DNA from 4 places in the Streptomyces sp. NPDC093795 genome. Region 4 is predicted to be linked to each of the others. Evidence: riboswitches for the same ligand, from Rfam matches in the RefSeq annotation. Region 4 holds a riboswitch; each other region holds the start of a gene.

Region 1 (7,683 bases), on a different contig from region 4:
GAACGAAAAGCTCGGCACGGTTCTCGCCCTCGCGGGAATCAGCAACGCCGGGCTCGCCCGGCGCGTCAACGACCTCGGGGCGCAGCGGGGCCTGACGCTTCGGTACGACAAGACCTCGGTCGCCCGGTGGGTGGCCAAGGGCATGGTGCCGCAGGGCGCGGCGCCGCACCTGATCGCCGCCGCGATCGGGCAGAAGCTCGGCCGGCCCGTGCCGCTGCACGAGATCGGGCTCGCCGACGCCGACCCGGCGCCCGAGGTGGGGCTCGCCTTCCCGCGCGACGTGGGCGAGGCGGTGCGCTCGGCCACCGATCTGTACCGGCTCGACCTCGCCGGCCGGCGGGCCGGCGGCGGGATCTGGCAGTCGCTCGCCGGGTCCTTCGCGGTGAGCGCGTACGCGACGCCCGCGTCCCGTTGGCTGATAACCCCCGCCGACCCGTCGGTGGAGCGCGAGGCACCGCCCGCTGCGGGCGGCATCACGGCCGCCGCTGCCGCCGTCGCCGTCGCGGAGCACGCGCGCGTGGGTCACAGCGACGTCGCCAAACTCCGCGAGGCCGCCGAGGACGCGCGCCGCTGGGACTCCAAGTACGGCGGCGGGGACTGGCGGTCGTCCATGGTCCCCGAGTGCTTACGGGTGGACGCCGCACCGCTCCTCCTCGCCTCCTACTCGGACGAGGTCGGCCGGGCCCTGTTCGGCGCGACCGCCGAGCTCACCCGGCTCGCCGGCTGGATGGCCTTCGACACCGGCCAGCAGGAGGCCGCCCAGCGCTACTACATCCAGGCCCTGCGGCTCGCCCGCGCCGCCGCCGACGTGCCCCTCGGCGGCTACGTCCTCGCCTCCATGTCCCTCCAGGCCACCTACCGGGGCTTCGCCGACGAGGGCGTCGACCTCGCCCAGGCCGCGCTCGAACGGAACCGGGGCCTGGCCACCGCCCGCACCATGTCCTTCTTCCGGCTCGTCGAGGCACGCGCGCACGCGAAGGCCGGTGACGGGGTCGCCGCCGCAGCCGCGCTCAAGTCCGCCGAGGGCTGGCTGGAGCGCTCCCGGGCGGGCGACGCCGACCCGACCTGGCTGGGCTTCTACTCGTACGATCGGTTCTGCGCCGACGCGGCGGAGTGCTACCGCGACCTGAAGGCGCCCCGCGAGGTGCGCCGCTTCACCGAGCAGGCGCTCTCCCGGCCGACCGAGGAGTTCGTCCGCTCGCACGGGCTTCGGCTCGTGGTGTCGGCCGTGGCCGAGCTGGAGTCGGGCAACCTGGACGCGGCCTGCGCGGCGGGTACGCGCGCGGTGGAGGTGGCCGGCCGGATCTCCTCGGCGCGGACGACGGAGTACGTACGGGATCTGCTGCACCGGCTCGAACCGTACGGGGACGAGCCGCGGGTCATGGAACTGCGGGAGCGGGCCAGGCCGCTGCTTGTCGCCCCGGCGTGAGCCCGCCCGGCGTGAAGCCCACCCCGGCGGCGTGAAGCCCACCCCGCCTGACGTGATGCCCGCCCCGGCGGCGTGACGCCCGCGCCCCGGCGGCGTGACCTGCGTCTCGTGAGCTCGCGCGAGGTTTCACGGGAATGTCAGTGGGCCAGTGCACTATCGGGGGTGGGAGGTGGCGCTGGTGTTTGACTGTGACGTGCTGGTGATCGGCGGCGGGATCGTCGGTCTGTCGACGGCCTACGCCCTGACGCGCGCCGCTCCCGGCACCCGGGTCACGGTCCTGGAGAAGGAGCACGCCCTCGCGCGCCACCAGACCGGGCGCAACAGCGGGGTGATCCACAGCGGGATCTACTACCGGCCGGGCTCGCTCAAGGCCCGGTTCGCGGTCGAGGGCGCGGCCGAGATGGTCAAGTTCTGCGCGGAGTGGGACATTCCGTACGAGGTGACGGGCAAGCTCGTCGTCGCCACCGCGCGCGAGGAGCTGCCCCGGCTGCACGCGCTCGTGCAGCGCGGCAGGGAGAACGGCATTCCGGTCCGGGAGCTGGGACCGGCGCAGATCAGCGAGTACGAGCCGCGGGTGCGGGGCCTGGCCGCGATCCACGTCGGCACGACCGGCATCTGCGACTACGGGGCGGTGTCGGAGCGGCTCGCCGAGGCCTCCGGCGCACGGATCCTGTACGGGGCCGAGGTCACCGTGATCGACCGGCGGCCGTGGGGGGTCGCCGTGCGGACGGCGGACGGGCGGGTGGTGCGGGCGCGGGTCCTGGTGAACTGCGCGGGGCTGCACTGCGACCGGATCGCGCGGCTCGCGGGCGACGACCCGGGCATGCGGATCGTCCCCTTCCGGGGGGAGTACTACGAGCTGGCGGACCCCTCGCTGGTGCGGGGCCTGGTCTATCCGGTGCCGGACCCGGCGTTCCCCTTCCTCGGGGTGCACCTGACCCGGGGCATCGACGGTGGCGTCCACATCGGGCCGAACGCGGTTCCGGCGCTGGCGCGGGAGGGGTACGGCTGGTCCGTCGTCCGCCCGCGCGAACTGGGCGCCACCCTGGCGTGGCCCGGCTCGTGGTCGATCGCCCGGGCGCACTGGCGGTACGGGGCGGGGGAGCTGCACCGGTCGCTGTCGAAGCGGGCGTTCACGGAGGCGGTGCGGCGACTGCTGCCCGTGGTGCGGGAGTCCGACCTGCGGCGGTCTTCGGCGGGGGTGCGGGCGCAGGCGGTGCTGCGGGACGGGACGCTGGTCGACGACTTCCTGATCCGGGAGGCGGCCCGGACGGTCCACGTCCTGAACGCGCCTTCGCCGGCGGCGACGGCGTCGCTGCCGATCGGCCGGGAGGTGGCGGGCCGGGCGCTGGCCTTCCTGTGACCGGCCCCACGCCGGGCCTGGTGGGAGGCCGGGCGCCGTAGAATTGGGGGCATTGTGTCTGAGCAGACTGAGAAGAGCCCGTACCCCACCCCGCGCGGCAGCCAGCGGTTCGCCCCCGGCGAGGGGCCCCTGCCCGACCCCGCGGGGTCGCATCACGAGCGCCGCATCCGCAGCTTCCAGCCCCGCCGCAGCCGCGTCACCACCGGCCAGGCCGAGGCCATGCTGAAGCGGTGGCCCGACTGGGGCCTCGACATCGACGGCAAGCGGGTCCTCGACCTCGGCGCGATGTTCGACGGGCTCCCGGTCGTCCTGGAGATCGGCTTCGGCATGGGCGAGGCGACCGCGCAGATGGCCGCCGCCGACCCCGGCACCGGCATCCTCGCCGTCGACGTGCACACCCCGGGCCAGGGCAATCTGCTCGGCCTCGCCGACCGCAACGGCCTGACGAACGTCCGGGTCGCCAACGGCGACGCGATCATCCTGCTCCGCGAGATGCTCGCCACGGACGCCCTCGACGGCTGCCGGGTCTACTTCCCCGACCCGTGGCCCAAGGCGCGCCACCACAAGCGGCGGCTCATCCAGCCCGAGTTCCTCGACCTCCTCGCGACCCGGATGAAGCCCGGAGCCGTACTGCACTGCGCGACGGACTGGGAGGAGTACGCCGAGCAGATGCTGGAGGTGCTCTCCGCGCATCCGGACTTCGAGAACACCCTGGCCGACGGCGGTTACGCGCCCCGCCCCGACTTCCGGCCCCTCACCCGCTTCGAGGGTCAGGGCCTGGACAAGGGCCATGTCGTGCACGATCTGCTCTTCCGCCGGAAGTGACCCCGAGCGGGTAACCGGGTAACTGCGTCGCCCGGTGTCGGTGGGGGTCGTTAGGGTCGCACACGTGTCGAACCCCGCCCCCTCCGACCAGCCGGAGACCGCTCCCGTCCCCCACCGGGACACCGAGGAGCCGGCCTTCCCCGCCGCCGCCGACCGGTCCCAGTGGCGGTACCGGCCACGCCGGGCCTTCTGGCGCAGCAAGCTGGTCCGGGCCATCGCCGTCATCACCGTGCTCGCGATCTGCGCCCTGTTCATCCTGGCGCTGGTCCGCGAGCAGACCGGCACCGAGGGCTTCCTCGTCGGCCTCGGCCTCGCCCTGCTTCCCGTACCGCTGCTCATGGCCGCCTTCCGCTGGCTCGACCGGGTCGAGCCAGGCCCGTGGAAGAACCTGCTCTTCGCCTTCGCCTGGGGCGCCTTCGCCGCCGCGCTCGTCGCGATCCTCGCGAACACCTTCGCGGTCCGCTGGATCGCGACGGCCACCGCGGACCCGGACTCGGCGGACACGCTCGGCGCCACGGTGGTCGCGCCGGTGGTGGAGGAGAGCGCGAAGGCGGCCGCGATCCTGCTGCTGTTCCTCTTCCGCAGAAGGAACTTCGGCGGCCTCGTCGACGGAGTCGTCATCGCGGGTTTCACCGCGACCGGCTTCGCCTTCACCGAGAACATCCTCTACCTCGGCAACGCCTTCGGCGAGGACCAGGAGTTCGGCACCTCAGGGCTCGGTTCGGTGACCGCCGCGACCTTCTTCGTACGGGTCGTGATGTCTCCGTTCGCGCATCCGCTGTTCACCGTGCTCACCGGCATCGGCTTCGGCTTCGCCGCGCTCGCCCCGCGCGGGAAACGCCTCCGGAAGGTGCTGCTGCCGCTCGCGGGGCTGCTGCTCGCGATGGGCCTGCACGCCGCCTGGAACGGCTCGGCCACCTTCGGCGGGCCCTGGGCCTTCTTCGCGGTGTACGGGGCGCTCATGGTCCCGGCCTTCGGCCTGCTGACCTGGCTCGCGGTGTGGAGCCGGCAGCGGGAGCTGCGCACGATATCCGGGGAGCTCCCGGCGTACGCGGCGGCCGGCTGGCTCTCCCCCGCCGAGCCGCTGGCGCTCTCCTCGATGCGGGCCCGTCAGCTGGCCCGTTCGTTCGCGGCCCGGACGTACGGCCCGCCGGCCGCGCGGGCGGTGGGCGAGTACGAGTCCTTCGCGACGACCCTGGCGTTCCTCAGGGACCGGGCCCGGCGCGGCACGGCAGGACCCGACTTCCCGGCCCGCGAGCAGGAGCTGCTCCACCACCTGTGGCAGCGCCGCGAGGTCGCCTCGCCCGCGCTCACCTACGCGGCCAGGGCCACGGGCCGGGCCTGGTCGCCGCCGCAGTACCTGGACTACGACGGCTACAACCCGTACCGGAGCTGAGCCGAAGTTCTCGGCTCTCGGGCCTCAGACCGTCAGGCCCTTCGAGCGGAGCCACTCCGCCGGGTCGATGCCGGTGCCGCCGGGCGTGTGCACCTCCATGTGGAGGTGGGCGCCCGTGACGTTGCCGGTGGCGCCGACGCGGCCGATCGTCTCGCCGGTGCCCACGGTCTGGCCGACGCCGACCGTCATGGACGATAGGTGGCAGTACCAGACCTCGGTGCCGTCCTCCAGCTCCAGGACGATCCGGTAGCCGTACGAGCCGGACCAGCCCGCCGACTTCACGGTGGCGCCGTGGACCGCCTTGAGCGGGGTGCCGGTGGGGGCGGCGAAGTCGAGGCCCGTGTGGTGACCGGAGGACCACATCGAGCCGGACTGCATGTAGGTGGCGCTGACGGAGTACGAGGAGAGCGGCATCGAGTAGCTCGCGGCGAGCTGCGCGAGGCGCTCGGCCTCGGCCTTCGCCCGTGCTTCCTCCTCCGCCTTGGCCTTGGCCTCCGCCTCGGCCTTCGCCTTCGCCTCGGCGGCCGCCTTCTCCGCGGCCTCGGCCTTGGCCGCGGCCTCCGCCGCCGCCTTCTCGGCGGCCGCCTTCTCCGCCGCGGCCTTCTCCGCGGCGTCCGCGGACGCCTGCTGCTGCTCGGCCTGCTGGAGGATGCGGGCGCGCAGGGCCTCGCCCGCGTCGGCGGTGCCGGCCGCCGTCCTCGTGGCCTGCTCGGCCGTCCCCGCCTGCTCGGTCTTCCCGGCCTGCTCGTTGTCGAGGGTGGTGTACGTGGCGGCGGTGAGCGGGTTCGGGTTGGAGCGGGCCGCGCCGGCGGCCGCCATGTCGTCGCCGGCGCCCGAGGCCGAGCCCGTACCCGCGTCGTCCGCGTCCGGGAGGAGGGCGCCGACGCCGGGGAGGTCGTGGGCGTCGGGCAGGTTTAGGTCCGGGAGGTCCGGCAAGGAGATGGCCACCGGAGGCTTCTCCTGCGCGGTGGCGAGGCCGCCCGCGCCGACGGCCGCGATGACACCGACACCGAGGACGGTGGAGGAACGGGCGAAGTTGGAACGCTGCTTGACGACCCGGTGCCGGCCGCCGGAGCGGCTCTGGGCGCGGAGGGAATCCTCGGTGGGGTTCCACTCGGTGCCCGGCGCGGCGGGACCCGCACCACCACCGAAGGCGTCGAAGGGAGCCTCGGGGGCAGGGGTGTTGGACGCCACGAAGGGGCGCTCCTTTCCTTCCTTCTCGCCTACCGGGTTAGCTGACGGGTTCGGAGCAGGAAGGTCTCCTACGGGCACGGTCGCACAGGTGCGAAGGGCCCGATTCACCCCAATTGGTGGTTCCCCGGTTCCTTTTCAGGATTCGGCGCGTGCGCACGGTGCCGCCTCTTGCGGCGGCTGGGACGACCGCGCTGCGTTATCGAACGTTAATAGACGGAGGGTCCCGATTCCAAGCCGTTCCTCTTGATCATTCATTGAATTGGTAGGGAATGGTCCGAGTTGACCGCCCTTCAGCAGGCGCCGCCCAAACCCCCGCGATCTGACGTTATGTCAATTGTTATCGCAGCGACACCTCTCGACTACGGCCGGTGACCGGGGCCGCCCGGCGGCACCACCGGCATCGTGCGGCGCCGCTCCGGCTGCCCCGTCGCCGGACGGCTCAGCGCGAGCAGCGCCATGTCGTCCGTCGCCCCGCCGCCCGTGTGCAGCCGTACGTCGTCCACCAGCGCGTCCAGCAGTTCCTCGGGCCCCGGGAAGATCCGCCCGGCGAGGCGCGCGCCCGGGTCGTAGAAGACTCCCGCCGCGTTCCGGGCCTCCGAGAGGCCGTCGGTGTAGAAGAGCAGCGTCGCGCCCGGCGGGTACGGCCGCCCCTCGGCCCGGTCCGGCCACACCGCCAGATCACCCATGCCGAGCGGCAGCGCCGGTTCGGTCGGCTCCAGCGTGTCCAGGCGCCCGTCCGCGTACAGCATCAGCGGCGGCGGATGCCCGCGGTTGACGACCCGTACGAAACCGTCGAAGGTGCCGCTCCCGTCGCCGCGCGGGATCTCGGCCAGGACCGCGGTGGTGAACCCCTCGAAGGCGTCGAGCCCGTCCCTGCGGGTGCCCTCGCGGGCCAGCGCCCGTTCCAGGCGCTGCGCCACGCCCTCCAGGCTCCGCTCCTGCTCGGCCGCCTCCCGGAAGGCCCCGATGACGACGGCCACGGCCTCGACCGCCTCCATCCCCTTACCCCGGACGTCCCCGACCACGAGCCGTACCCCGTAGGGGGTGTCCTGGACGGCGAACAGGTCGCCGCCGATGAACGCGTCCGCCTGCGCCGCCTCGTAACGGGCCGCGCACTGCAGTCCGCCGATCCGCTCGGCCGGCGTCGGCAGCACGGCCTTCTGCGCGGTCTCCGCGATGACCCGCGCAGAGGCGAGCCGTTCCCCGCTCCTGCGCACGACCCGGCTGACGAGAAGGGCGAGCGCGGAGACGGTGACGACGGTCAGGGTCTCGGTCAGGGTCGGGACCTCGTCGGCGGTGCCGTTGTAGAGGTGCAGCCCGACGGAGGCGAGGACGGCGGCGATCCCCGTCAGGAGCGTCGTGAGGGTGGAGAAGAAGGGCGCGGCGATCAGCGGGGCGGCGGAGAAGAGCGGCGCGGCGGTGTACGCGGGCGGTGTCAGTAGGTCGAACACGACCCCGCCGGCGATGACCAGCGGC
Region 2 (7,683 bases), on a different contig from region 4:
AGCGTCATCCGAACCACCTCAGCCCGACACGAAGCAGAACTCGTTGCCCTCCGGATCCCGCATCACCTGGAAGGCGCCGTACTCGTCCTTCACCAGGCCGCCGACCCGGGCCGCGCCCAGCGGCAGAGCCTCATCGGCGGCCCGCTCGACGTCCTCCGCCCGAAGGTCGAGATGGACCCGGTTCTTCACCGTCTTGCCCTCCGGCACCCGCTGGAAAGCGAGCCGGACGAATCCCGGCGGGTCCACATACGACCAGTCGTCGCCCCGGTCCACCGGATCACCACCGAGGAGCTCCGTCCAGAAGCGGACGAGGGCAGCCGGGTCGGCACAGTCGAACACGATCTCCTGCACGGAAGCACGCATGCCTCCAGCCTACGGAGTCACCGCCCCGAGGGCTGCTCATCGAACAAGGAGGCGTCCCCGAAGGCGGCGGCGAACCGCCCCCCGAACTCCTCCACGTCCCAGGTGCCCCCGAGCGCGGGGCCCAGCCAGCCGCCCGCCGCCGCCCGGAACTCCGCCGGGTCGAGCGACCCCGACCCCTCCGGTACGGCTCCGAGGAGCGGCGCGCCCGCCGCCTCCGGCAGGTCCGCCAGATTGCACCGCGCGGCCAGGTCCGGCGCGGCAGGCCAGCTGCCGACCACGACGCCCAGCTGTTCGATCCCGCGCGCCCGCAGCGCCTCCGCCGTCAGGGCCGTCGAGTTGAGCGTCCCCAGACCGGCCGGGGCCACCACCAGGACCGGCGCGCCGAGCAGCGCGGCCGCGTCCGCGAGCGTGCCGCCCTCCTCGTCGAAGCGCACGAGCAGTCCGCCCGCGCCCTCCACGAGGACCAGGTCGTGCTCGGCCGCCAGCTTCCGGGCGGCGTCGGCGACCTGACGGGGCCCCACGGGGGCGAGTCCGGCCCGCCGGGCCGCCGTGCCCGGAGCGAGCGGCTCCGGGAAGCGGCCCAGCTCGGCGGAGCCCACGGCGCCCGAGAGCCGGACGACCTCGTCCGCGTCGCCGCGCTCCTCCGGCCCGACACCCGTCTGCGCGGGCTTCAGGACGGCGACCGACCGGCCGGCGGCCGTGGCCACGGCGGCCACCGCCGCGGTCACGACCGTCTTGCCGATCTCCGTACCCGTGCCGCTGACGACGACGATTCCCACTGCTGCTCCCGTTCTGCCCTGCTGCCGTACTGTCGTTCTCGCCGTTCAGCCCGCTGCCGCCGCCGCGCGCACGGCGGCACAGATCCGGGCCAGGTCCTCGTCGCCCGTCACATACGGCGGCATCGTGTAGATCAGGTCCCGGAACGGGCGCAGCCACACGCCCTCCCGGACCGCCGCGCGCGTCGCCGCCGCCATGTCGACCGGGTGGTCGAGCTGGACGACGCCGATCGCACCGAGCACCCGTACCTCCCGCACCCCGGGGAGGTCGGCCGCGGGCGCGAGCCCCTCCCGCAGTCCGGCCTCGATCCGCTTGACCTCGACCTCCCAGTCCTGGGAGAGGAGCAGGTCGATCGAGGCCAGGGCCACCGCGGACGCCAGCGGGTTCCCCATGAACGTCGGGCCGTGCGCGAGCACCGGCACCTCGCCCCGCGAGATCCCGTCGGCGACCCGGCTCGTGCAGAGCGTCGCCGCCATCGACAGGTAGCCGCCGGTCAGCGCCTTGCCCAGACACATCACATCGGGGGAGATGCCCGCCTGGTCCGCGGCGAACAGCGTGCCAGTCCGCCCGAACCCGGTGGCGATCTCGTCGAGGACGAGCAGCACGTCGTGTTCGTCGCAGGCCTCACGGAGCACCCGCAGATACGCCGGGTCGTGGAAGCGCATACCGCCCGCGCCCTGCACCACCGGCTCCACGATCACCGCGGCCAGTTCGTGCGCGTGCGTCGCGATCTCGGTACGCAGCAGCTCGGCGTACGACTCCTCGTAGGCGGCCGGAGGGGCGTCCACGAACACCTGCCGCTGGAGCACCCCCGTCCACAGCTCGTGCATCCCGCCCTCGGGGTCGCACACGGACATCGGCTGCCAGGTGTCCCCGTGGTAGCCGCCGCGCCAGGTGAGCAGCCGCTGCTTCTCCGGGCGGCCGAGGGAGCGCCAGTACTGGAGGCACATCTTGACCGCGACCTCGACGGACACGGACCCCGAGTCGCTGAGGAAGACGTGCCGCAGCGGTCCGGGCGTGATCTCGACGAGCCGGGCGGCGAGCCGCACGGCCGGCTCGTGGGTGAGCCCGCCGAACATGACGTGGCTCATCCGCTCCAGCTGGCCGCGCACTGCCTCGTTGAGCACGGGGTGGTTGTAGCCGTGGATCGCCGACCACCAGGACGACATGCCGTCGACCAACTCGGCCTGGCCCTCGGCGGGTTCGGCGAGCCGGAGGCGTACACCGGAGGCGGACTCCACGACCAGCGGGTCCGTGCGTCCCGGCATGGGGCCGTACGGATGCCAGACGTGCGCCCGGTCCAGGGTGAGGAGTTCGTCGTTGCGCACGGGCGTCACGCGTTCGGCGCGAGGTCCGTGCCGGCGCCCCGGCGCCGTACCGCCACCAGGTCGGTGCGGGCGTTGCCCGTGACCGTCTCCGCCTCCGCCGGAGCGGGCACCGCGTGACCGCCGCAGGGACCGCAGCCACCGCCGGCCTCCGCGTGCGAACCGCAGCCCGCGCCCTCGGCCGACGCGGACGAACCGCAACCCGCCGACGCGGCGGAGCCACAGCCGCCGCCCGCCGCACCGGCAGCCGCACCGGCCGCCGCGAGCGCGTCCGCACGGTGCTGGGGCAGCGTGGTCGTGCCCGCGCCCTCCACCTCGAAGCCCGCGTCCGCGATCATGTCCAGGTCGGCCTGGCCGGCCTGGCCCTCGCTCGTCAGGTAGTCGCCGAGGAAGATCGAGTTCGCGATGTTCAGGGCCAGCGGCTGCATCGAACGCAGGTGCACCTCACGGCCGCCCGCGATCCGGACCTCGACGTCGGGGCAGACGAACCGCACCATCGCGAGGATCCGCAGGCAGCGCTGCGGGGTGAGGTTCCACTCCTTGGCGAGCGGGGTGCCCTCGAAGGGGATGAGGAAGTTGACCGGCACCGAGTCCGAGTCCAGCTCGCGCAGCGCGTACACGACGTCGACGAGGTCCTCGTCCGTCTCGCCCATGCCCGCGATCAGACCCGAGCAGGCCGAGAGACCGGCGGCGTGCGCCTTCTGCACGGTGTCCACGCGGTCCGCGTAGGTGTGCGTCTTGGTGATTCCCCCGTACGTCGCCTCGGACGTGTTCAGGTTGTGGTTGTACGCGTCGGCGCCGGCGTCCTTCAGCCGTTCCGCCTGCCCGTCCGAGAGCAGACCGAGGCAGGCGCACACCTCGACGCCCTCGTTCTGCTCCTTGATGGCCTCGATCGTCCTGCCGACGCGCTCCACGTCACGGTCCGTCGGACCGCGGCCGCTCGCCACCAGACACACCCGCTTGGCTCCGCCCGCGACACCCGCCGCGGCGGCCTGGGAGGCCTCGTCCGGCTTCAGCCAGGTGTACTTCAGGATCTCGGCCTTGGAGCCGAGCCGCTGGGAGCAGTACGAGCAGTCCTCGGGGCACAGCCCCGACTTCAGGTTCACCAGGTAGTTGAGCTTCACCCGGCGCCCGAACCACTGACGGCGCACCTTGCCGGCCGCCGCCACCACATCGAGCAGTTCGTCGTCGGAGGTCGCCAGGACGGCGAGCGCTTCTTCACGGGTCGGCAGCTCGCGCCGCAGCCCCTTCTCCACCAGCGTGTTCAGCAGGTCCATAACCGCTGATCCTTACCTACCGCCCACCCCGGGGCCAAGGAGGAACCGAACAAACGCCCCCGATAGAGGTGTGTGGATGACCACATCCCGACCTCGGCACCCTCCGGTTAGGGTCTGTGCGCTGCCTACAAAAGGATCGCCGCATGTCACAGGCCGACGACGCACGGGCCGCGGGCCCGCGCCGTACCGCGTTCGACTGGACCGACGGCGAGGCGCGCCGCCGGGCGGAGGCCGGTCTCGTCCGGGTGCTGCGGCCCCGGCCGGCCGAGTCGGAGCTGCTGGACCTGGCGAGCAACGACTACCTCGGGCTCACCCGCCGCGCGGAGGTCACCGAGGTGGCGGCCGAGGCAGCGAGGCGCTGGGGCGCGGGCTCCACCGGCTCCCGGCTCGTCACCGGCACCACCCGACTGCACACCCGCCTGGAGCGCGAACTCGCCGAGTTCTGCGGTTTCGAGGCGGCTCTCGTCTTCTCCTCCGGCTACACCGCCAACCTCGCCGCCCTGACGGCGCTCGGCGGCCGGGACTCGCTGATCGTCTCCGACGCGTCCAACCACGCCTCGATCGTCGACGGCTGCCGTCTCGCGCGCGCGGAGACGGCCGTCGTCCCGCACACCGACCCCGAGGCCGTCGCCAAGACCCTGGACGCGCACCCGGGGCGGCGGGCCCTGGTCGTCAGCGACTCCGTCTTCTCCGTCGACGGAGACAAGGCTCCGCTGCCGCAGCTCGCCTCGGCCTGCCGCGCGCACGGCGCCGGGCTCGTGGTGGACGACGCCCACGGCTTCGGCGTCCTCGGCGAAGGGGGCCGGGGCGCCCTCCACGAAGCCGGGCTCGCGGGCGACGAGGACGTCGTGGCCACGCTCACCCTCTCCAAGTCCCTCGGCAGCCAGGGCGGCGCCGTCCTCGGCCCGGCCCGGGTGATCGAGCACCTGGTGAACGCGGCCCGCACCTTCATCTTCGACACCGGCCTCGCCCCGGCCGCCGCGGGCGGTGCGCTGGCGAGCCTCCGGCTGCTGGCGGCCGAGCCGGGCCTCGCCGGGCGGGCCCGTACCGTCGCCACCACGCTGTACGGGCTGCTCACCGAGGCGGGCCTCACGGCGGCCCGGCCCGACGCGGCCGTCGTGTCGGTGCGCGCCCCCTCCCCGGAGGCGGCGCTGCGCTGGGCGGCGGACTGCCGCGAGCAGGGCCTCGCGGTCGGCTGCTTCCGGCCCCCGTCCGTGCCCGACGGCATCTCGCGGCTGCGTCTCACGGCGCGCGCCGATCTGACGGACGCGCAGATCGAGCGCGCCGTGGAGACGATCCTGAGGACCGCGCCCGCCGCCCGGCAGGGGTGAACGTCGGCCCAAGGGGGTTCCCGAGGACCATAGTTCACCGCTTCGGGCGACAGATGGGGACATATCTTGGTGGAACGCCGCCCGGCGCGGCACGATCGGTGGCACTCTGACGCGAAGCGCGATCCGGGGCAGCGGCCCCGGCGGGAAAGGGACAGCGTCGCCATGGCAGATCACCAGGAAGCATCTCTCACGCTGCCGAGCGACCCCGCCTCGGTCCCCACGGCCCGGCGGTACGTCGCGGACGTCCTCACCGACTGGGGTCTCGACGGCGCCGCGGACATCGCGGACTCGATCCGTCTGATCGTCTCCGAACTGGCCTCCAACGCCGTCCTGCACACCCTCGGCCAGTCACCCACCTTCACGGTGGAGGTCCGCCTGGAGCGCGAGGAGCGGCTCCACATCGGCGTCACCGACAGCCACCCCCGCCGGCCCCGCCGCCTCCCGGCGGCGGTTCAGCAGGACAACGGCCGGGGCATGGTCATCATCCGTGTCCTGGCGGCGGAGGCGGGCGGCCGTCTCTCGGTCACTCCGACCGAGGACGGCGGCAAGACGGTCTGGATCACGATCCCGTGGACCGTGGCCCCCCTGGCGAGCTGCTAACGCCTGTCCGCCGGGTCACCGGACGCGGCCGTAGTAGACCTTCGACGACCAGATCTTGTCGAGCTTCACCCAGGACCCCGACTTGGGCGAGTGCCAGATCTTGCCGCTGCCGGCGTAGATGCCCACGTGGTACACCCTCCCGCCGGAGTGGAAGAAGACCAGGTCCCCCTTCTGCCGGGTGGAGGCGGAGATGTGCTGGGTCTTGTTGTACTGCTGCTGCGCGGTACGGGGCAGCGGCTTGCCCGCCTTCTTGTACGCGTAGAGCGTCAGACCGGAGCAGTCGAACCGGGAGGGCCCGGCGCTCCCGTACCCGTACGGGGCTCCCTTCTTGGACGCGGCGACGCTCAGTGCCTTGTTCGCGTGCGTGGTGGCTGCCTGGGCCTCCGATGCCGCACCTGGTGCGAGCAGCGTGCCGCCGACGGCGGCGAGGGTGAGAGCCGAGACGGCTCCGGCCCGGGACAGCAGGGACGGGACGTGCATCTGCGCAGTCATGCGCAACCCTTCGTCAGCCGCCTGCGAAGGATGACCTGTCGGGTTCGGGCTGGCGAAGATGCCCGGCCGCGGTCGCGGCTTCACCCCAAGGGACGGCCCCGCTGCCGAAACAGCGCGTACGCCCCGTAAAAATCGGGTCCTCCACTCCTGCCGATCCACTCCTGTCGACCAGACGTCCGGGACAGCGGCAGGACTCGGCGTCCGCCCGGACCGCCCCGCCGCGGCGGCGGGGGCTTGTCGTCGACAGGGATCTTGACCCACACCCAGGGTGAAATCCGAGCTGAAACAGCGATATGTGAGGCTCCTCACGACTGATCCGTTCGGGTGGACAGGACGCTTTCGTGATCTTCGGAGGTTTGGCCAACGAGCCCCGCACCAGGGGTGGAACGCCCCATTCCGCCAGATGTGTACACGTGGTGCGCAAGTCACCCGAGCCATTAATCGACTCGTCGACTACGCCGAACGAGGGAGTGTTTCTGCGGCAGATGTCGGCCGTACGGACCTCGACACGACACGACGAAATGTCAACTCGCGCGTGGTCCCGGGACGGTGACCCGACCGGTCCTGCGCTCCCCGTCCAACACGCGCAGAGCACGCGCCAATGTGTCCGCGTGCACCTCGCTCTCACCCCGTACATGCATCAGCGTCAGAGCTTCGCGCAGCGCCTCGGCCCGCCCCACCAGGGCCTGTGCCGCCCGTAGAGCTCCATAGGTATGCGTACCCCTGGATGGATTGATCTTCCCCAGGAGGTCGACGACTTCGAGGTACACGTCGACGAGTTCGCCCTCGGCCCGGGTCAGGGCGGGCAGCGGCGGCAGCTCGGGGACCACGGCCGGCTCACCGCGCCGCGCCGCCGGCGGCCGCGCGCCGGCTGGTGATCACATGATCCACCAGGCCGTACGCGACCGCCGCGGGCGCGTCCAGGACGGTCAGACGGTCCAGGTCGGCGTCGATCCGCTCCCGGGGCTGCCCCGTGTGCTCGGCGAACGCCCCGGCCACCAGGGCGCGCAGCCGGAGCAGTTCGCGCGCGTGGAGGTCGAGGTCGCTCGGCTGCCCCTGCATCGGCTCGTCCAGGGCGGGCTGACGGAGCGTGACCCGGGCGCCGGGGAGCATCAGCCGCTTGCCCGCCGTGCCGGCGGCGAGCAGGAGCGCGGCGGTGGAGGCGGCCTGGCCCAGGCAGGTGGTCTCCACGTCGCAGTGGAGCGAGCGCATCGTGTCGTAGACCGCGGTCGTCGCGGTGGTGGAGCCGCCGGGGGAGTTGATGTAGAGCGAGATGTCCTGGCCCGGCGCCGCGTGGTCCAGATAGAGGAGCTGGGCGATGACGTCGTTGGCCGAGGTCTCGTCGATCGGTGTCCCGAGGAAGACGATCCGGGAGGCGAGGAGCCGGGAGTAGGGGTCGAGGGTCCGGGTTCCGTAGCTGGTCCGCTCCGTGAACTCGGGCAGTACGTGGCGAGCGTGCATGACGGGCACCTCCATCTGTAAAAAATGTACAGGACGTACAGGCCGTAAGATGGGGAG
Region 3 (7,683 bases), on a different contig from region 4:
TGTCGGCCGCGTCGACCAGGACGAAGCGCATGTCCTCGCGCGACACGTTCTGGTAGTACTTCGCGGCGTCACGGGCCAGGTCCTCGACCTCGCCGATGGTCTCCGCGCCGGCGAAGCCGCCGCCCACGAAGACGAAGGTCAGCGCCTTGCGGCGGACCTCCTCGTCGGTGGTCGAGTCGGCCTTGTCGAGCTGCTCGAGGACGTGGTTGCGCAGGCCGATGGCCTCCTCGATGCCCTTCATACCGATGCCCTGCTCGGCGAGGCCGGGGATCGGGAAGGTACGGGAGACGGCGCCCATCGCGATGACGAGGTAGTCGAAAGGCAGCTCGTAGGCCTCGCCGACGAGCGGCGCGATCGTGGCGACCTTGCGGTCCTGGTCGATGGTGGTGACCCGGCCGGTGAGCACCTCGGCTCCGCGCACGACGCGTCGCAGCGGGACGACGACGTGGCGCGGCGAGATGCTGCCGGCGGCGGCTTCGGGGAGGAAGGGCTGGTAGGTCATGTACGACCGCGGGTCGACGACCGTGACGGTCGCCTCCGCGTAGCGCATCTTCTTGAGGATGCGCCGAGCTGCGTACAGGCCTACGTACCCGCCGCCTACTACGAGGATCCTGGGACGCTCCGTGGTGCTCATGAGATCGAGTATCCACCCCTCCAGAGGGGGGTGCTCGTGCGCCCCTTCACAAGCTCTCCGGGTACCTCTGCTACACTCCGCCGCCCACGTGATCCATGTCATGGTGCTGCAAAGGAACCGGGATGCAAGGGCGAACGTTGTTCACCCCTTGTGAACTGGACCGGAGAGCGGCCGTTAACGCTGAACCGGAGTGCCCGTTCACACGATGGAAACATCGAGCGAATCGGCCTCCGCGCCTGCGAAAGGGCCCTGAGGCACCCCTCGGAGGGGCTGAAGGCGGCCTGAAGACCCCCCTCGGACGCCATCAGGGCCCTTTTCCTTGTGAAGAACTTCACGAACTTTCCCGACGGGGTGTCGCCGGGAGGCTCGATAGACGCCCGCTATGCCACGGATAGGGCGATCCCATCGAGGATGTCGTGCTCGCTGACGACCACCTCGTGGGCCCCGACGCGCTCCACGATCTCCCGCAGGACGAGCGCCCCGGCGATGATCACGTCGACCCGGCCCGGGTGGATGACGGGGATCGCGGCCCGCTCGTCGTGCGTGGAGGCGAGCAGCCGGTCGGTGACCTCGGCGACCTGGGCGGCGGAGATCCGGGCGTGGTGGATCTTCTCGGAGTCGTACTCCGGGAGGCCGAGCGCGATCGCGGCGACCGTGGTGACCGAGCCGGCGAGCCCGACGAGGGTCCCGGCCGTGCCGATCGGCACGGTCTCGGCGGCCAGGTCGAGGGCGGCGCGGACGTCGGCGCGGATCGCGTCGGCCTCCTCGGCGGTCGGCGGGTCGTGCCGGACGTGCCGCTCGGTGAGGCGGACGCAGCCGATGTCGACGGAACGGGCCGCCTCGACGTGCTTGTTGCCGGTGACGAACTCGGTGGAGCCGCCGCCGATGTCCACGACGAGGTACGTCTCCGTGCCGTGCAGCTCGCCGGTGGCACCGGTGAAGGAGAACTCGGCCTCCTGGTCGCCGGTGATGACCTCGGGCTCGACACCGAGGATCTCCACGACCCCGTTCACGAACTCGTCGCGGTTCTCGGCGTCGCGGGAGGCGGAGGTGGCGACGAAGCGGATCCGCTCGGCGCCGAACTCCTTGATGACCTCGGCGTACGCGCGGCAGGCCGCGAAGGTGCGCTCCAGGGCCTCGGGGGCGAGCCGGCCCGTCCTGTCGACGCCCTGCCCGAGCCGGACGATGGTCATCCGCCGGTCCAGCTCGATCAGCTCACCCGTCTCCGGGTGGACGTCGGCGACGAGGAGGCGGATGGAGTTCGTACCGCAGTCGATTCCGGCGACCCGGGTCATTCCGCGGTCTCCTTCTCTTCCCCGCAGGGCGTGACGCACGGGCCCTTCGCCCACCACTCGGGCAGCATCGCGAGGGCCTCGTCGCCGAACGGGTTCACGCCCGGGCCCGCGACCAGCGAGTGGCCGACGAGGACGTGCAGGCACTTGACCCGGTCCGGCATGCCGCCGGCGCTCGGGAAGCCCTCCAGGACCTCGATGGCGTCACGGCGGGCGATGTAGTCCTCGTGCGCGGCCCGGTAGGCGGCGGCGAGCTCCGGGTCGGTGGCGAGCCGGGCCTGCATCTCCTTCATGACCCCGTTGGCCTCCAGGGTCCCGATGGCCGAGGCCGCCCGGGGGCAGGTCAGGTAGTACGTGGTCGGGAACGGCGTGCCGTCGGGAAGCCGGGGCGCGGTCTCGACGACGTCCGGGTTGCCGCACGGGCAGCGGTGCGCGATGGCGCGCAGGCCGCGGGGCGGCCGGCCGAGCTGGAGCTCGAAGGCGGCGATGTCCGCCTCGGTGGGCTCGGTGCGTTCGGTCTGCGGAGGGGGCGTTTCCATGTCTGCCTTGCTCGTCAGGTCGTTTCGGGCTTCAAGGACGGTCGGCGTGGTCGACGCCGTCCCAGAGGTTGTCGTACCAGGGGCGGTCCGCCGCGCCCTGGTCGGCGCGGGGCCGCTGCTCCGCGCCGGGATCGTTCACGGTGAATCCGGTCTCGCCGGGCAGCACGTAGTGGAGGTGCTCGCGGGCGAGGCGGCGGACGTAGGCCGGGTCCTGGAGGCGGGCCTTCTCGTCCTTCAGTTCCTCGACCCGCCGGGCCGCCCCGGCGGCCCTGCGCTCCTGCTCGGCGATCTCGCCCTGCTGGGAGACGTAGCTCCGCATGGGGTAGGCGAGTGCCACGACGAGGGAGCAGACGACCAGGGCGAGGAAGGCCGCGCGGCCGGTGAGCCGGGAGCGGCGGGCCTGGCGGCGGGTCTGGGAGCGGTAGACACGGGCGGCGGTCTGCTCGCCGAGCAGCCTGATCCGGGTCGCGGTCGAGAACCGGTCCCGGTCCTTCGCGGCCATGTCGTGTCGCCTCCCCTGTTCACGCGGACGTCCCCGCACACGGTACGGGACCGAGTACGGGGACGTACGGAAGCGGCTTCAGGAAGAAGCTCAGCCCTTGAAGCGCGGGAAGGCGCTGCGGCCGGCGTAGACCGCGGCGTCGTCGAGGATCTCCTCGATGCGCAGCAGCTGGTTGTACTTGGCGACGCGGTCCGAGCGGGCCGGGGCGCCGGTCTTGATCTGGCCGCAGTTCACGGCGACCGCGAGGTCGGCGATGGTGACGTCCTCGGTCTCGCCGGAGCGGTGGGACATCATGCACTTGAAGCCGTTGCGCTGGGCGAGCTCGACGGCGTCGAGGGTCTCGGTCAGCGAGCCGATCTGGTTGACCTTGACCAGGAGGGCGTTCGCGGAGCCCTCCTCGATGCCACGGGCCAGGCGCTCGGGGTTGGTGACGAACAGGTCGTCGCCGACGATCTGCACCTTGTCACCGATGCGCGAGGTGATGGTGTTCCAGCCGTCCCAGTCGTCCTCGTACAGCGGGTCCTCGATGGAGACCAGCGGGTACGCGGAGACGAGCTCCTCGTAGTACTCGGTCATCTCGGCGGCCGAGCGGGACTTGCCCTCGAACTCGTACGAGCCGTCCTTGTAGAACTCGGACGCGGCCACGTCGAGCGCGAGCGCGACGTCGGTGCCCGGGGTGTAGCCGGCCTCCTTGATGGCCTCGATGATGAGGTCGAGGGCGGCGCGGTTCGACTCCAGGTTCGGGGCGAAGCCGCCCTCGTCGCCGAGGCCGGTGGAGAGGCCCTTGCGCTTCAGCACGCCCTTGAGCGTGTGGTAGATCTCCGCACCCCAGCGAAGGGCCTCGGAGAAGGACTCCGCGCCGATCGGGGCGATCATGAACTCCTGGATGTCCACGTTGGAGTCGGCGTGCGACCCACCGTTGAGGATGTTCATCATCGGAACGGGCAGCAGGTGCGCGTTCGGGCCGCCGAGGTAGCGGAAGAGCGGGAGGTCCGAGGCCTCGGAGGCGGCGTGGGCCACGGCGAGCGAGACGCCGAGGATGGCGTTCGCGCCGAGCGAGCCCTTGTTCTCGGTGGCGTCCAGGTCGAACATGGCCTGGTCGATCAGGCGCTGCTCGGTGGCGTCGTAGCCGACGAGCTCCGGGCCGATCTGCTCGATGACGGCGAGGACGGCCTTCTCGACACCCTTGCCCATGTAGCGGTTGGGGTCACCGTCGCGAAGCTCGATGGCCTCGAAAGCACCGGTGGAGGCGCCGGACGGAACAGCAGCACGGCCGGTGCTGCCGTCGTCGAGGCCGACCTCGACCTCGACCGTGGGGTTGCCTCGGGAGTCCAGGATTTCCCGGGCTACGACGACGTCGATGGACGGCACGAGCATCTCCTTCTGGGATGTGACGCTGGATGTGACGCAAGGTCGGTGCAGGGGTCGCTCGGCCTTGCGACAAGAGCCTAACCGGCGCGGGGGCTCCGGCCAGCCGGGCGCCCGCCCCCTGGGACGAAAAAGGACCCAAGGGCATGCGTTTCGGGACGAAGGACATCAGATCTACTGGACGGTAACCGTCAGGTCGTTCCTCAGTCGTCCCTCGACGGGTGTGCCCGGACACAAGGAGCGGCCCGGAACGGACGGAACCCCGGTCGGGCGCGCACGGGGGACGGGCGCGCCGGACCGGGGTGGTCACCGCGGGAGGGTCGTGGGGCCGCGTGAGCCGCCGGACTCACGCGGACCGCCGGGCTCACTTCAGGTGAAGCTGCTGGCCCGGGTAGATGAGGTCGGCGTCGTCGACGATCTCGTCGTTCAGCTCGAAGAGCTGGGCCCAGCCGCCCTTGACGCCGTGCGCCTGGGCGATGGTGCTGAGGGTGTCGCCGGAGACGACCTTGTACTCGCCGTCACCCTTCTCGACCTTCTTGCCGGTCGGGGTGGTGACGGTCTTCTTGGCGGCCTGCGGCGCGGCCTCGCGCTGCGGGGCCTGCTCCTGCGGGGCCTGCTGCGTGGCCTTCTTCGGGGCCTGGCGCTGCTCGCTGCGGGTGGTCGGCTGCTCGGCCTTCCGCTCCTCCTGCTGCGGGGCGGACTCGGCGGAGCCGCCGTCGTAGGAGGCTCCGGAGAGGCCCACGCCACAGCTCGGCCAGGCGCCCTTGCCCTGGCCCGCGAGGACCTTCTCGGCGACGGCGATCTGCTGGGACTTCGACGCCTGGTTGGCGGTCGAGGCGTAGGCGGTGCCGCCGTACGCGGCCCAGGTGGAGGCCGAGAACTGGAGGCCGCCGTAGTAGCCGTTGCCCGTGTTGATGGACCAGTTGCCGCCGGACTCGCACTGGGCGACGCGGTCCCACTCGGAGGCCGTGGCGGCCGAGGCGGTGCCCGCGGTCAGCAGCGGGGCCGCGACGGCGACACCGGTGACGCCGACGAGCGTGGCGACCTGGGTGGCCTTGGAGGGACGGCGGTGTTTGCCCTTGCCGGAAAACAGCATGGAGATTCTCCTCACCGACGCCTGTGAGGTGAGCTGTCGGGTTCGGGCCGGAAAGTTGCCCGGCCGCGTGTCCTAGCACGCGGCTTCACCCCAAGCCGATCATCGGCCGTCTTTCTCAACGGCCGGGACCGGCACTTACCTTGGGTCCCCCACTCCTGCCTTCGGCGCTTACGCGACGACTGTTCCCATCGGCCGACGGCAGGATTCGGCGTTTCGGTCGACGGGGCCCGCGGTGGCGAGCGGTGACGACCGTAGACACAGACCCACCGGAAGTTCAAAGAGGCGTATTGCGGAAATATCGCCCCTACTTGGCTTCCGGAAGGTGGTGTTTGTGCAGGTGAGAGGTGACGGGGGCAAAGGTTACGGACGGGACACGCCAGTTGGGGTGAAGAGACTCATGTCTCACTTGCCCAGAACCGGACATTCCCGCCCGAATCACTTGGCCGTCGAAACCGGACCGTCCGTCAGATCGAGGCTCTGACCAGGGAGGATGAGATCCGGATCGATGCCCACCGTGCGCCGGTTGGCGTCGTAGAGGGCGGTCCAGCCTCCGGGGAGTTCGTTCGCCTGCGCGATGTCGGACAGGCTGTCGCCCGGCCGCACGGTGTACGCGCCCGAAGTGTCCTGACTGTCCGTTGCGCCCGAATCCTTCGCCGCGTCAACCGGCGTCGTGGCGAGAGGGCTTTCGGTCAGCTTGTTCTCGGATGAAGCATGTCTACCCGATTCAGGTGAAGTGTCCACCTTGCCGGTTTCCTCCGGTGCGGCATCGCCCCGGTGCTTGCCGGTGCCGGGCGTGGCCGACGACGCGTCACCTTCCGGAGTGCCGGGCGTTACGGACGAACCAGGCGTACCGGGCGTGACGGAGGCGTCAGGGGTGCCGGGCGTGACCGGGGTGACCGGGACGACCGGGTTGACCGGGACGACCGGCGCGGCCGGGTCGGTCGAGCCGCTCGGGGCGGTCGGGGTGGTCGAGCCGGTCGGTGCGGTGGGGCTCACCGGAGCGGTCGGCGAGACCGGGGCCGTCGGCGAGACGGGCCCGGTGGGCGGGGCCGGCGTGACGGGAGCGGTCGGCGTGACCGTGCCCGTCGCCCCCTTCGTGGTCTCCGGGGTCCCCGTGGAGGCCCCGGGCAGCCCCGCCGTACGGTTCGACTCGACGACCGGGCCCGTGGGGGTCTTCGGGACGGAGGTCGGGCCGGGGTCCACACCGGTGGCCGTGCCGTCGTTCGTCAGACCGGCGATCGGCGCGCAGGTGGCCCACTCGACGGAGCCCTTCGCGAGGGCCTTCTCGGCCACCGCGATCTGCTGGGCCCGGCTGGCCAGGTCGGCGCTGGGCGCGTACGCCAGGCCGCCGTTCCGCTCCCAGCTGTCCTGGGTGAACTGGAGCCCGCCGTACATGCCGTTGCCGAAGTTGGCGCTCCACTGACCGCCGGACTCGCACTCGGCGACGCGGTCCCAGGTGGCGGCGTCGGCCGCGGAGGCGGATCCGGCGGCGAGCAGCGGCAGCGCCATCGCGGATCCGGTCACACCGGCGGCGACGACGATGGCGGGGGCCTGACGGGGGCGACGGTGTCGTCCGTTCCCGGAACGCATAGGAGCGCCTTTCGCGTGACGGCTGAGAGTGCGGTGAACGTAGCGGTATTCGAACGCTCGTCACAAGTCGATGGCCGCACGATCACGCGAAGATCACATTTCTGACACGCCGTCACTGTGGCGGAGCGGTACGGACGGGGAGAACTCCACCGGAAGCGTGCGCAATCCCCGCATGATGAGCCCTCCGCGCCACCGCAGTTCGGCCGGGTCGGCGGCGAGTCGCAGGTCCGGAAGACGCGTCAGGAGGGTCGCGAGCGCCGTCTGTCCCTCCAGCCGGGCGAGCGGCGCGCCGAGGCAGTAGTGGATGCCGTGGCCGTACCCGAGGTGCTGGTTGTCGCGCCGGGTGAGGTCCAGCGTGTCCGGCGCAGTGAACCGCTCCGGGTCCCGGTTCGCCGCGGCGAGCACGACGAGCACCGGGTCGCCGGCCGGGATCGCCTGCCCGCCGATGGTCAGCGCCCTCGTCGCGTACCGCCAGGTCGCCATCTCCACCGGCCCGTCGTACCGCAACAGCTCCTCCACCGCGGTCTCCAGGAGCGCGGTCTCGCCCGCCGCGACCGAGGCCTGGAGCCGCTCCCGCCGCTCCGGGTCCCGCAGGAGCGCGTAGACGCCGTTGCCGATGAGGTTGATGGTCGTCTCGAAGCCGGCGAAGAGCAGCACGAAAC
Region 4 (7,683 bases):
CGAGGGAGCGGTCGGTGGGTTCGAGGTCGAGGTGGAGCCGTACGGACCCGTCCTCGAAGCTGCGCTTCTGGGTGTAGCCCGCGTCCGTGAAGACCTTGATCATCTTGGTGTTGGCGGGCAGGACCTCGGCGGCGAAGCGCCGGATGTCCCGCTCCCGCGCGACCGCCGCGATGTGTTCGAGGAGGGCGGAGGCGACTCCGCGTCCCTGGTGGGCGTCCTGGACGAGGAAGGCGACCTCGGCCTCGTCGGCCGGCGCGGAGGCCGGCAGTCCGCGCTCGTTGATGCGGTCGTAGCGGACGGTGGCGATGAACTCGCCGCCCACCGTCGCCGCGAGCCCGACCCGGTCCACGAAGTCGTGGTGGGTGAAGCGGTGGACGTCCTTGGCGGAGAGCCGGGGGTAGGGGGCGAAGAAGCGGTAGTACTTCGACTCGTCCGAGACCTGCTCGTAGAAGCTGACGAGGCGGTCGGCGTCGTCGGCGGTGATGGGCCTGATGCGCGCGGTGCCGCCGTCGCGGAGCACGACGTCCGCTTCCCAGTGGTCGGGGTAGTCGTGGTCCGGTGGTTCCGGACGCGCCGGTCGTGCCGGGTGTTCCGCCGCTTCCGACTGTTCCGACGCGCTCTGCATGGGGTCAGCCTACGGCCGCGACACGGCGGTGGCACGGGTCGCGCGGTGGGTGTACGCCGTGCATGGTGGGGTCACTCCGTGCAAGGTGGTGAGCACGCCGTGGGCGGCGGGGGCGGGCCGAGAGGCGGTCCGGTCCCGGGCCGAAGGTCGGCGTGAGCACGGAGCATCCCGTGAGAGACTGGTCTAGACAACCGCTTAAGACTTGAAGGGCAACACCATGGCTGAGCGCCGCGTCAACGTCGGCTGGGCCGAGGGCCTGCACGCCCGCCCCGCGTCCATCTTCGTCCGTGCCGCCACGGCTTCCGGCGTTCCGGTGACGATCGCCAAGTCCGACGGCACCCCGGTGAACGCCGCCTCCATGCTCGCGGTGCTCGGCCTGGGCGCGCAGGGCGGCGAGGAGATCGTCCTCGCTTCGGAGGCCGACGGCGCCGAGGCCGCTCTGGACCGTCTGGCGAAGCTGGTCGCCGAGGGTCTCGACGAGCTCCCCGAGACCGTCTGACCCGGGTCGACCTCTCCCGTACGACGAAAGGCCGTGGCCGCCGGAATTCCGGCGGCCACGGCCTTTCGCATTTCCACCGACCCGGATTCGGCCCGCTTTTGGGCAGCACGGAACGCGGGCCACGGAATTGCTATTCTTTGTATACGGTGTGCGCGTTAATTCCGGACGCTCGCCGTGTTGACGACATGTTGCGAAACCCTCACGTGCCCGCGCTCCGGCCTTTTGAGCCGGTGCAGCGGCTGCGAGCGCTCCGCGTGCAGCGCGGTCAGCGCCCGCGCGCGCTCGGCGTCACCGCGCGCCACGGCGTCCACGATCGCGCCGTGTTCGGCCCAGGCCTCCACCGGCTGAGCGGGCTGCTCGACCGCGTACATCCAGGCGATCTTGTGGCGCAGCTGGGTCAGCAGCGCTGTCAGGGCCGGGCTGCCCGAGGCCTGCGCCAGCGTCTCGTGGAACCAGCCCCCGAGCGAGCGCAGGTCCTCGCCCTGGCCCCGTCTCGCCCGCTCCTGCCCCAGTCTGACCAGGCCCCGCAGCACCTTGAGGTGGGCCTCGGTGCGCCGCTGGGCGGCACGCGCGGCGCCCAGCGGTTCGAGCAGCGCCCTCATGTCGAGCAGGTCGGCCGCCTCCTGCTCGGTGGGCTCGGCGACGTGCGCGCCCGCGTGGCGGCGGGTGACGACGAAGCCCTCGGACTCCAGGGTGCGCAGGGCCTCGCGGACCGGGACGCGGGAGACGCCGTACCGGCGGGCGAGCTGTTCCTCGGTCAGCCGGCTGCCCCGCTCGAAGACGCCGGAGACGATGTCGTCCCGGATCGCCGTGCATACCGAGTGCGCGGGAATGCGCATGTCCGACCTCCGCCTTGGTCTGCGCGAGACAATTCTGCGACGCCTGTTCTGCGCCCGATCTGCGACTCTATTGCAGCGCGCCGGAATTTCCGATGCCTCAGCGAAATATGGAAGCCTTTTTGACCGACGAAAAGCCCCGGCTCAGCACGAGCCGGGGCTTTTGCGACGTTGAGGTGGGCGTGCGTCAGACGCTGACGCCGCGCGCGCGGAGGTAGGCGAGCGGGTTGATGTCGGAGCCGTACTCGGAGCTCGTGCGCGCCTCGAAGTGGAGGTGCGGGCCGGTCGAGTTGCCGGTCGAGCCGGAGATGCCTATCTGCTCGCCCGGTTCGACGCTCTGGCCGACGTACACGCCGATGGAGGAGAGGTGGCCGTACTGGGTGTACGTGCCGTCGTTCATCCGGATGACGATGTTGTTGCCGTACGCGCCGCCCCAGCCGGCCTCGACGACGGTGCCGGAGCCGACGGAGACGACACTGCTGCCGTAGCCGGCGTGGAAGTCGACGCCGGAGTGGCTGCCGGAGGACCAGAGCGAGCCGCCGGTCTGGTAGCCGGTGGAGACGTACGAGCCGGCGACGGGGAGCTGGAAGGAGTTCAGGCGGCGGCGCTCGGCCTCACGGGCGGCGCGCTCCTCCGCCTCGCGGATCTCCTTGGCGCGGGCCTCCGCCTTGCGCTTCGCCTCGGCCTCGGCCTTCGCCTTGGCGGCGGCCTCGAAGGCCTCCTGCTCCTGGGCGGCGGCCTGGGCGTTGATCCGGTCCACGAGGGAGTCCTCGGTGATCACCTTGGTGAGGCCGGTGTCCTCGACGGAGCGGTTGTCCGCGTCGGCGGCGAGCGCCGGGGAAGCGAGGGTTCCGATGACGCCGGTGGTGGCGAGGGTCGCGGCGCCGGCGAAGCCCACGCTGCGGCGCGCCATCCGGCTCGACCCACGATGCTTCCCGGTGGCACGGGTGAACGCCATGTAGTGGCTGATCCTTTCCTTCCTTCTCGCCTACCGGGTTAGCTGACGGGTTCGGAGCAGGAAGGTCTCCTACGAGCCCCTCCGTACGAGACGAAGGCGCCCGATTCACCCCAGGGACTACGTATGGGTCCCCGGCTCCCCAGGCTCGCGCCTGACGGGGACTCGGCGATGACTGTCCGGGTGCCGCGGGTGCGGCGGGTGCAACTGCCGAACAGACGCACCGACGCTATGCGGATCATCTTTCAATCACCAACCGGACTCGCCAGTTTGTAAGACATGCCACAGGGCAAACGATCACCCTTGCGCTTAATACGGACAAAGGGGAGGGCTCCGACGAAACATGCCGTCGGAGCCCTCCCCTTACCGGATCAGAGCCGGGTCAGACCGTGTCGGAGCCGGGCCGGGAGCCGGGCCGGGAGCCGGAATCAGCCGGTCACGACGGTGACTTCACCGATGCCGAGCGCGCGCACCGGGTCCGCGATCTGCGCCGCGTCGCCCACGAGCACGGTGACGAGCCGGTCCACCGGGAAGGCGCTGACCACGGCCGCGGTCGCCTCGACCGTGCCGGTCTCGGCGAGCCGCGCGTACAACTGGGCCTGGTAGTCGTCGGGGAGGTGCTGCTCGACCTGGTCGGCGAGCGTCCCGGCGACCGAGGCGGCCGTCTCGTACTTGAGCGGGGCGACCCCGACCAGGTTCTGCACGGCCGTCTCGCGCTCGGCGTCGGTGAGACCCTCGGCGGCCAGCGTCCGCAGCACCTTCCACAGGTCGTCGAGCGCCGGGCCGGTGTTGGGCGTGTCGACGGAACCGCTGATGGCGAGCATCGCGGCGCCGTTCCCCTGGCTGTCGGAGCGCAGTACCTGCCCGAAGGCACGCACCCCGTACGTGTAGCCCTTCTCCTCCCGCAGCACCCGGTCGAGTCGCGAGGTGAGGGTGCCGCCGAGGCAGTACGTGCCCAGGACCTGGGCCGACCAGACGCGGTCGTGCCGGTCGGGGCCGATCCGTCCGATCAGCAACTGGGTCTGGACGGCGCCGGGTCGGTCGACGATGACGACCCGTCCGGTGTCGTCGGCCGAGATCGGCGGCATCGGGAGCGGCTCGGCCGGCTCACCGGTCCAGGCGCCCAGGGTCTCGGCGAGGACCTTGTCCAGGTCGACGCCGGTCAGGTCGCCGACGACCACGGCGGTGGCCGTGGCGGGCCGGACGTACGCCTCGTAGAAGGCGCGGACCGCGGCCGCGTCGATCGCCTTGACGGTCTTCTCGGTGCCCTGGCGCGGCCGCGAGATCCGCGACTCGGCCGGGAAGAGCTCCTTGGAGAGCTGCTTGGCGGCGCGACGGGCCGGATTGGCCGTCTCGTGCGGGATCTCGTCGAGCCGGTTGCGCACCAGGCGCTCGATCTCGGTGTCGAGGAACGCCGGGGCGATCAGGGCCTCGGAGAGCAGCCCGAGCGCCTTGGGCAGCCGGGAGACGGGAACCTCCAGGGAGACCCGTACGCCCGGGTGGTCGGCGTGCGCGTCGAGCGTGGCGCCGCAGCGCTCGAGGTCGGCGGCGAACTCCTCGGCGCTGCGCTGGTCCGTGCCCTCGGAGAGCGCGCGGGCCATGATGGTGGCGACGCCGTCGAGGCCGGCGGGCTCGGCGTCCAGCGGGGCCGGCAGGAACAGCTCCACGGCCACGACCTGCTGGCCGGGACGGTGGCTGGTCAGCAGCGTCAGACCGTTGTCCAGCTTCCCGCGGTCCGGGGCGGGGAAGGCCCAGGGCCTGGCGGCACCGGGCTCCGGCTGCGGGTGGAAGTCCATGCTCGTCAAAGACACGGCAGCGTCGGTCACTGGTCCGCTCCCTCTGCATCGTCATCGCCGTCGGCGGTGTCGTCGTCGCTCTGTTCGGTCGCCAGGGGCTCGTAGACGAGCACCGCGCGGTTGTCGGGGCGCAGCTTGGCCGCGGCGGCCGCCCGCACCTCGTCGGCGGTGATGTCCAGGACCCGGTCGACGGCCGTGAGGGCGAGCTGCGGGTCGCCGAACAGCACGGCGAACCGGCACAGTTCGTCGGCGCGGCCCGCGACGGTGCCGAGACGGTCGAGCCACTCGCGCTCCAACTGGGCCTGCGCGCGCTCCATCTCCTCCGGCGTGGGGCCGTCGGCGGCGAACCGGGCGAGCTCCTCGTCGACGGCCGCCTCGATCTGCGGGACCTCGACGCCGCCGGAGGTCTTGACGTCCAGCCAGCCGAGCGAGGGCGCTCCGGCGAGCCGCAGCAGGCCGAAGCCGGCGGCGACGGCCGTGCGGTCGCGGCGGACCAGACGGTTGTGCAGACGGGACGACTCGCCACCGCCGAGGACCGTCAGGGCCAGGTCGGCGGCGTCGCACTCGCGCGTGCCGTCGTGGGGCAGCCGGTAGGCGGCCATCAGCGCGCGGGCCGGGACCTCCTCCTCGACGACCTCACGGAGCTGCTCGCCGATGACCTCGGGCAGGTCGCCGGGGCGCGGTGCGGGCTTGCCGTCGTGGCCGGGGATGGAGCCGAAGTACTTCTCGACCCAGGCGAGGGTCTGCTCCGGGTCGATGTCGCCGACGACCGAGAGCACCGCGTTGTTCGGGGCGTAGTACGTGCGGAAGAAGTTCCGCGCGTCCTCCAGGGTGGCCGCGTCCAGGTCGGCCATGGAGCCGATCGGCGTGTGGTGGTACGGGTGGCCCTCCGGGTAGGCGAGGGCGGTCAGCTTCTCGAAGGCCGTGCCGTACGGCACGTTGTCGTAGCGCTGACGGCGCTCGTTCTTGACGACGTCCCGCTGGTTCTCCATGGACTCGTCGTCCAGTGCGGCGAGCAGCGAGCCCATGCGGTCGGCCTCCAGCCAGAGCGCGAGCTCCAGCTGGTGCGTGGGCATGGTCTCGAAGTAGTTGGTGCGCTCGAAGCTCGTCGTGCCGTTGAGCGAGCCACCCGCGCCCTGCACCAGCTCGAAGTGCCCGTTGCCGTGGACCTGCTTCGAGCCCTGGAACATCAGGTGCTCGAAGAGGTGGGCGAGGCCCGTGCGGCCCGGGACCTCGTGCCGCGAGCCGACGTCGTACCAGAGGCAGACCGCGGCGACCGGGGTCAGGTGGTCCTCCGAGAGCACCACCCGCAGCCCGTTCGCCAACCGGTGCTCGGTCGCTGTCAGGCCGCCGGAGCCGGCCTCGGCCGTGGCCGTGTGACCCATGGGCATGTACGTCCCTTCGATCGCGATGTGAAAAAGTCCTGCCACTGTATGCAAGCGCGCCGACACCTGGCGAAGTTCCCGCCCCCCGGAGATGTCCCTCTTCCGGGTCGCGGTCGGCGCTGTCGGTGGCACGGTCCACAATGGTCCGCGTCAGATCAACCTTGTTGGTGAAGGAGCCGCAGCCGCGATGGCCCGCCGCAGCACGAAGACACCGCCGCCGGACGACGCGTTCGAGGAGCGAATCCTCGACATCGACGTCGTCGACGAGATGCAGGGCTCCTTCCTCGAGTACGCGTACTCGGTGATCTACTCGCGTGCCCTCCCGGACGCCAGGGACGGCATGAAGCCCGTCCAGCGCCGCATCGTCTACCAGATGGGCGAGATGGGGCTCCGCCCCGACCGCGGCTTCGTCAAGTGCGCCCGCGTCGTCGGCGAGGTGATGGGCAAGCTGCACCCGCACGGCGACGCGTCCATCTACGACGCGATGGTCCGCATGGCGCAGCCGTTCTCCATGCGCCTCCCCCTCGTCGACGGCCACGGCAACTTCGGTTCCCTCGGCAACGACGACCCGCCGGCCGCCATGCGGTACACCGAGTCGCGGATGGCCCCGGCCGCGCTGCTCATGACCGAGTCCATCGACGAGGACACGGTCGACTTCACGCCGAACTACGACGGCCAGGAGCGGGAGCCGGTGGCGCTGCCGGCCGCGTACCCGAACCTGCTGGTCAACGGCGCGTCCGGCATCGCGGTCGGCATGGCGACCAACATGCCCCCGCACAACCTCGGCGAGGTCATCGCCGCCGCCCGCCATCTGATCCGCCACCCGGGCGCCGACCTCGAGACGCTGATGCGTTTCGTGCCCGGACCCGACCTGCCGACCGGCGGCCGGATCGTCGGCCTCTCCGGCATCAAGGACGCGTACGAATCGGGCCGCGGCTCGTTCAAGATCCGCGCCACGACGAGCGTGGAGACCGTGACGGCGCGCCGCAAGGGCATCGTCGTGACCGAGCTGCCCTTCACGGTCGGCCCCGAGAAGGTCATCTCCAAGATCAAGGACCTGGTCGGCTCCAAGAAGCTCCAGGGCATCGCGGACGTCAAGGACCTCACCGACCGCAACCACGGCCTCCGCCTGGTCATCGAGATCAAGAACGGCTTCGTGCCGGAGGCGGTCCTCGAGCAGCTCTACAAGCTGACGCCGATGGAGGAGTCCTTCGGCATCAACAACGTGGCGCTTGTCGACGGCCAGCCGCTCACCCTCGGCCTCAAGGAGCTCCTGGAGGTCTACCTCGACCATCGCTTCGAGGTGGTCCGCCGCCGTTCCGAGTTCCGCAGGACCAAGAAGCGCGACCGGCTCCACCTCGTGCTCGGCCTGCTCATCGCGCTGCTCGACATCGACGAGGTCATCGCCCTCATCCGGGAGAGCGACAACTCCGCGCAGGCCAAGGAGCGCCTGATGGAGCGCTTCTCCCTGAGCGAGATCCAGACGCAGTACATCCTGGACACCCCGCTGCGCCGCCTCACCAGGTTCGACCGGATTGAACTGGAGAGCGAGCGCGACCGGCTCAACGGCGAGATCGACGAGCTGAC

Evidence for each region. A riboswitch is a leader RNA that binds a small molecule or an ion and turns the genes downstream of it on or off. The one in region 4 is predicted to bind cyclic di-AMP.
Region 1: another riboswitch for cyclic di-AMP. It lies ahead of ACIRB7_RS28080 (M23 family metallopeptidase); the one in region 4 lies ahead of ACIRB7_RS31130 (M23 family metallopeptidase).
Region 2: another riboswitch for cyclic di-AMP. It lies ahead of ACIRB7_RS09555 (C40 family peptidase); the one in region 4 lies ahead of ACIRB7_RS31130 (M23 family metallopeptidase).
Region 3: another riboswitch for cyclic di-AMP. It lies ahead of ACIRB7_RS23620 (transglycosylase family protein); the one in region 4 lies ahead of ACIRB7_RS31130 (M23 family metallopeptidase).

What each region holds. Positions count from the first base shown of each region.
Region 1 is NZ_JBIWIO010000012.1:15,321-23,003, forward strand. It holds gene ACIRB7_RS28060 (MFS transporter) at 1-1,429, shown strand, start outside; gene lhgO (L-2-hydroxyglutarate oxidase) at 1,608-2,792, shown strand; gene trmB (tRNA (guanosine(46)-N7)-methyltransferase TrmB) at 2,847-3,617, shown strand; gene ACIRB7_RS28075 (PrsW family intramembrane metalloprotease) at 3,682-5,013, shown strand; gene ACIRB7_RS28080 (M23 family metallopeptidase) at 5,038-6,207, opposite strand; cyclic di-AMP (ydaO/yuaA leader) riboswitch at 6,219-6,365, opposite strand; gene ACIRB7_RS28085 (PP2C family protein-serine/threonine phosphatase) at 6,567-7,683, opposite strand, start outside.
Region 2 is NZ_JBIWIO010000003.1:155,602-163,284, forward strand. It holds gene ACIRB7_RS09525 (VOC family protein) at 19-363, opposite strand; gene bioD (dethiobiotin synthase) at 381-1,142, opposite strand; gene ACIRB7_RS09535 (adenosylmethionine--8-amino-7-oxononanoate transaminase) at 1,188-2,408, opposite strand; gene bioB (biotin synthase BioB) at 2,474-3,742, opposite strand; gene ACIRB7_RS09545 (8-amino-7-oxononanoate synthase) at 3,886-5,073, shown strand; gene ACIRB7_RS09550 (ATP-binding protein) at 5,236-5,673, shown strand; gene ACIRB7_RS09555 (C40 family peptidase) at 5,689-6,165, opposite strand; cyclic di-AMP (ydaO/yuaA leader) riboswitch at 6,168-6,299, opposite strand; gene ACIRB7_RS09560 (hypothetical protein) at 6,690-6,995, opposite strand; gene ACIRB7_RS09565 (ATP-dependent Clp protease proteolytic subunit) at 7,003-7,626, opposite strand.
Region 3 is NZ_JBIWIO010000009.1:54,761-62,443, forward strand. It holds gene ACIRB7_RS23595 (NAD(P)/FAD-dependent oxidoreductase) at 1-634, opposite strand, end outside; gene ACIRB7_RS23600 (exopolyphosphatase) at 1,015-1,929, opposite strand; gene ACIRB7_RS23605 (DUF501 domain-containing protein) at 1,926-2,465, opposite strand; gene ACIRB7_RS23610 (septum formation initiator family protein) at 2,497-2,967, opposite strand; gene eno (phosphopyruvate hydratase) at 3,058-4,338, opposite strand; gene ACIRB7_RS23620 (transglycosylase family protein) at 4,700-5,431, opposite strand; cyclic di-AMP (ydaO/yuaA leader) riboswitch at 5,435-5,608, opposite strand; gene ACIRB7_RS23625 (transglycosylase family protein) at 5,867-7,021, opposite strand; gene ACIRB7_RS23630 (cytochrome P450) at 7,115-7,683, opposite strand, start outside.
Region 4 is NZ_JBIWIO010000014.1:111,695-119,377, reverse strand. It holds gene ACIRB7_RS31145 (GNAT family N-acetyltransferase) at 1-625, opposite strand, end outside; gene ACIRB7_RS31140 (HPr family phosphocarrier protein) at 843-1,124, shown strand; gene ACIRB7_RS31135 (GntR family transcriptional regulator) at 1,280-1,963, opposite strand; gene ACIRB7_RS31130 (M23 family metallopeptidase) at 2,148-2,918, opposite strand; cyclic di-AMP (ydaO/yuaA leader) riboswitch at 2,931-3,096, opposite strand; gene ACIRB7_RS31125 (M16 family metallopeptidase) at 3,344-4,741, opposite strand; gene ACIRB7_RS31120 (M16 family metallopeptidase) at 4,738-6,102, opposite strand; gene ACIRB7_RS31115 (DNA topoisomerase (ATP-hydrolyzing) subunit A) at 6,284-7,683, shown strand, end outside.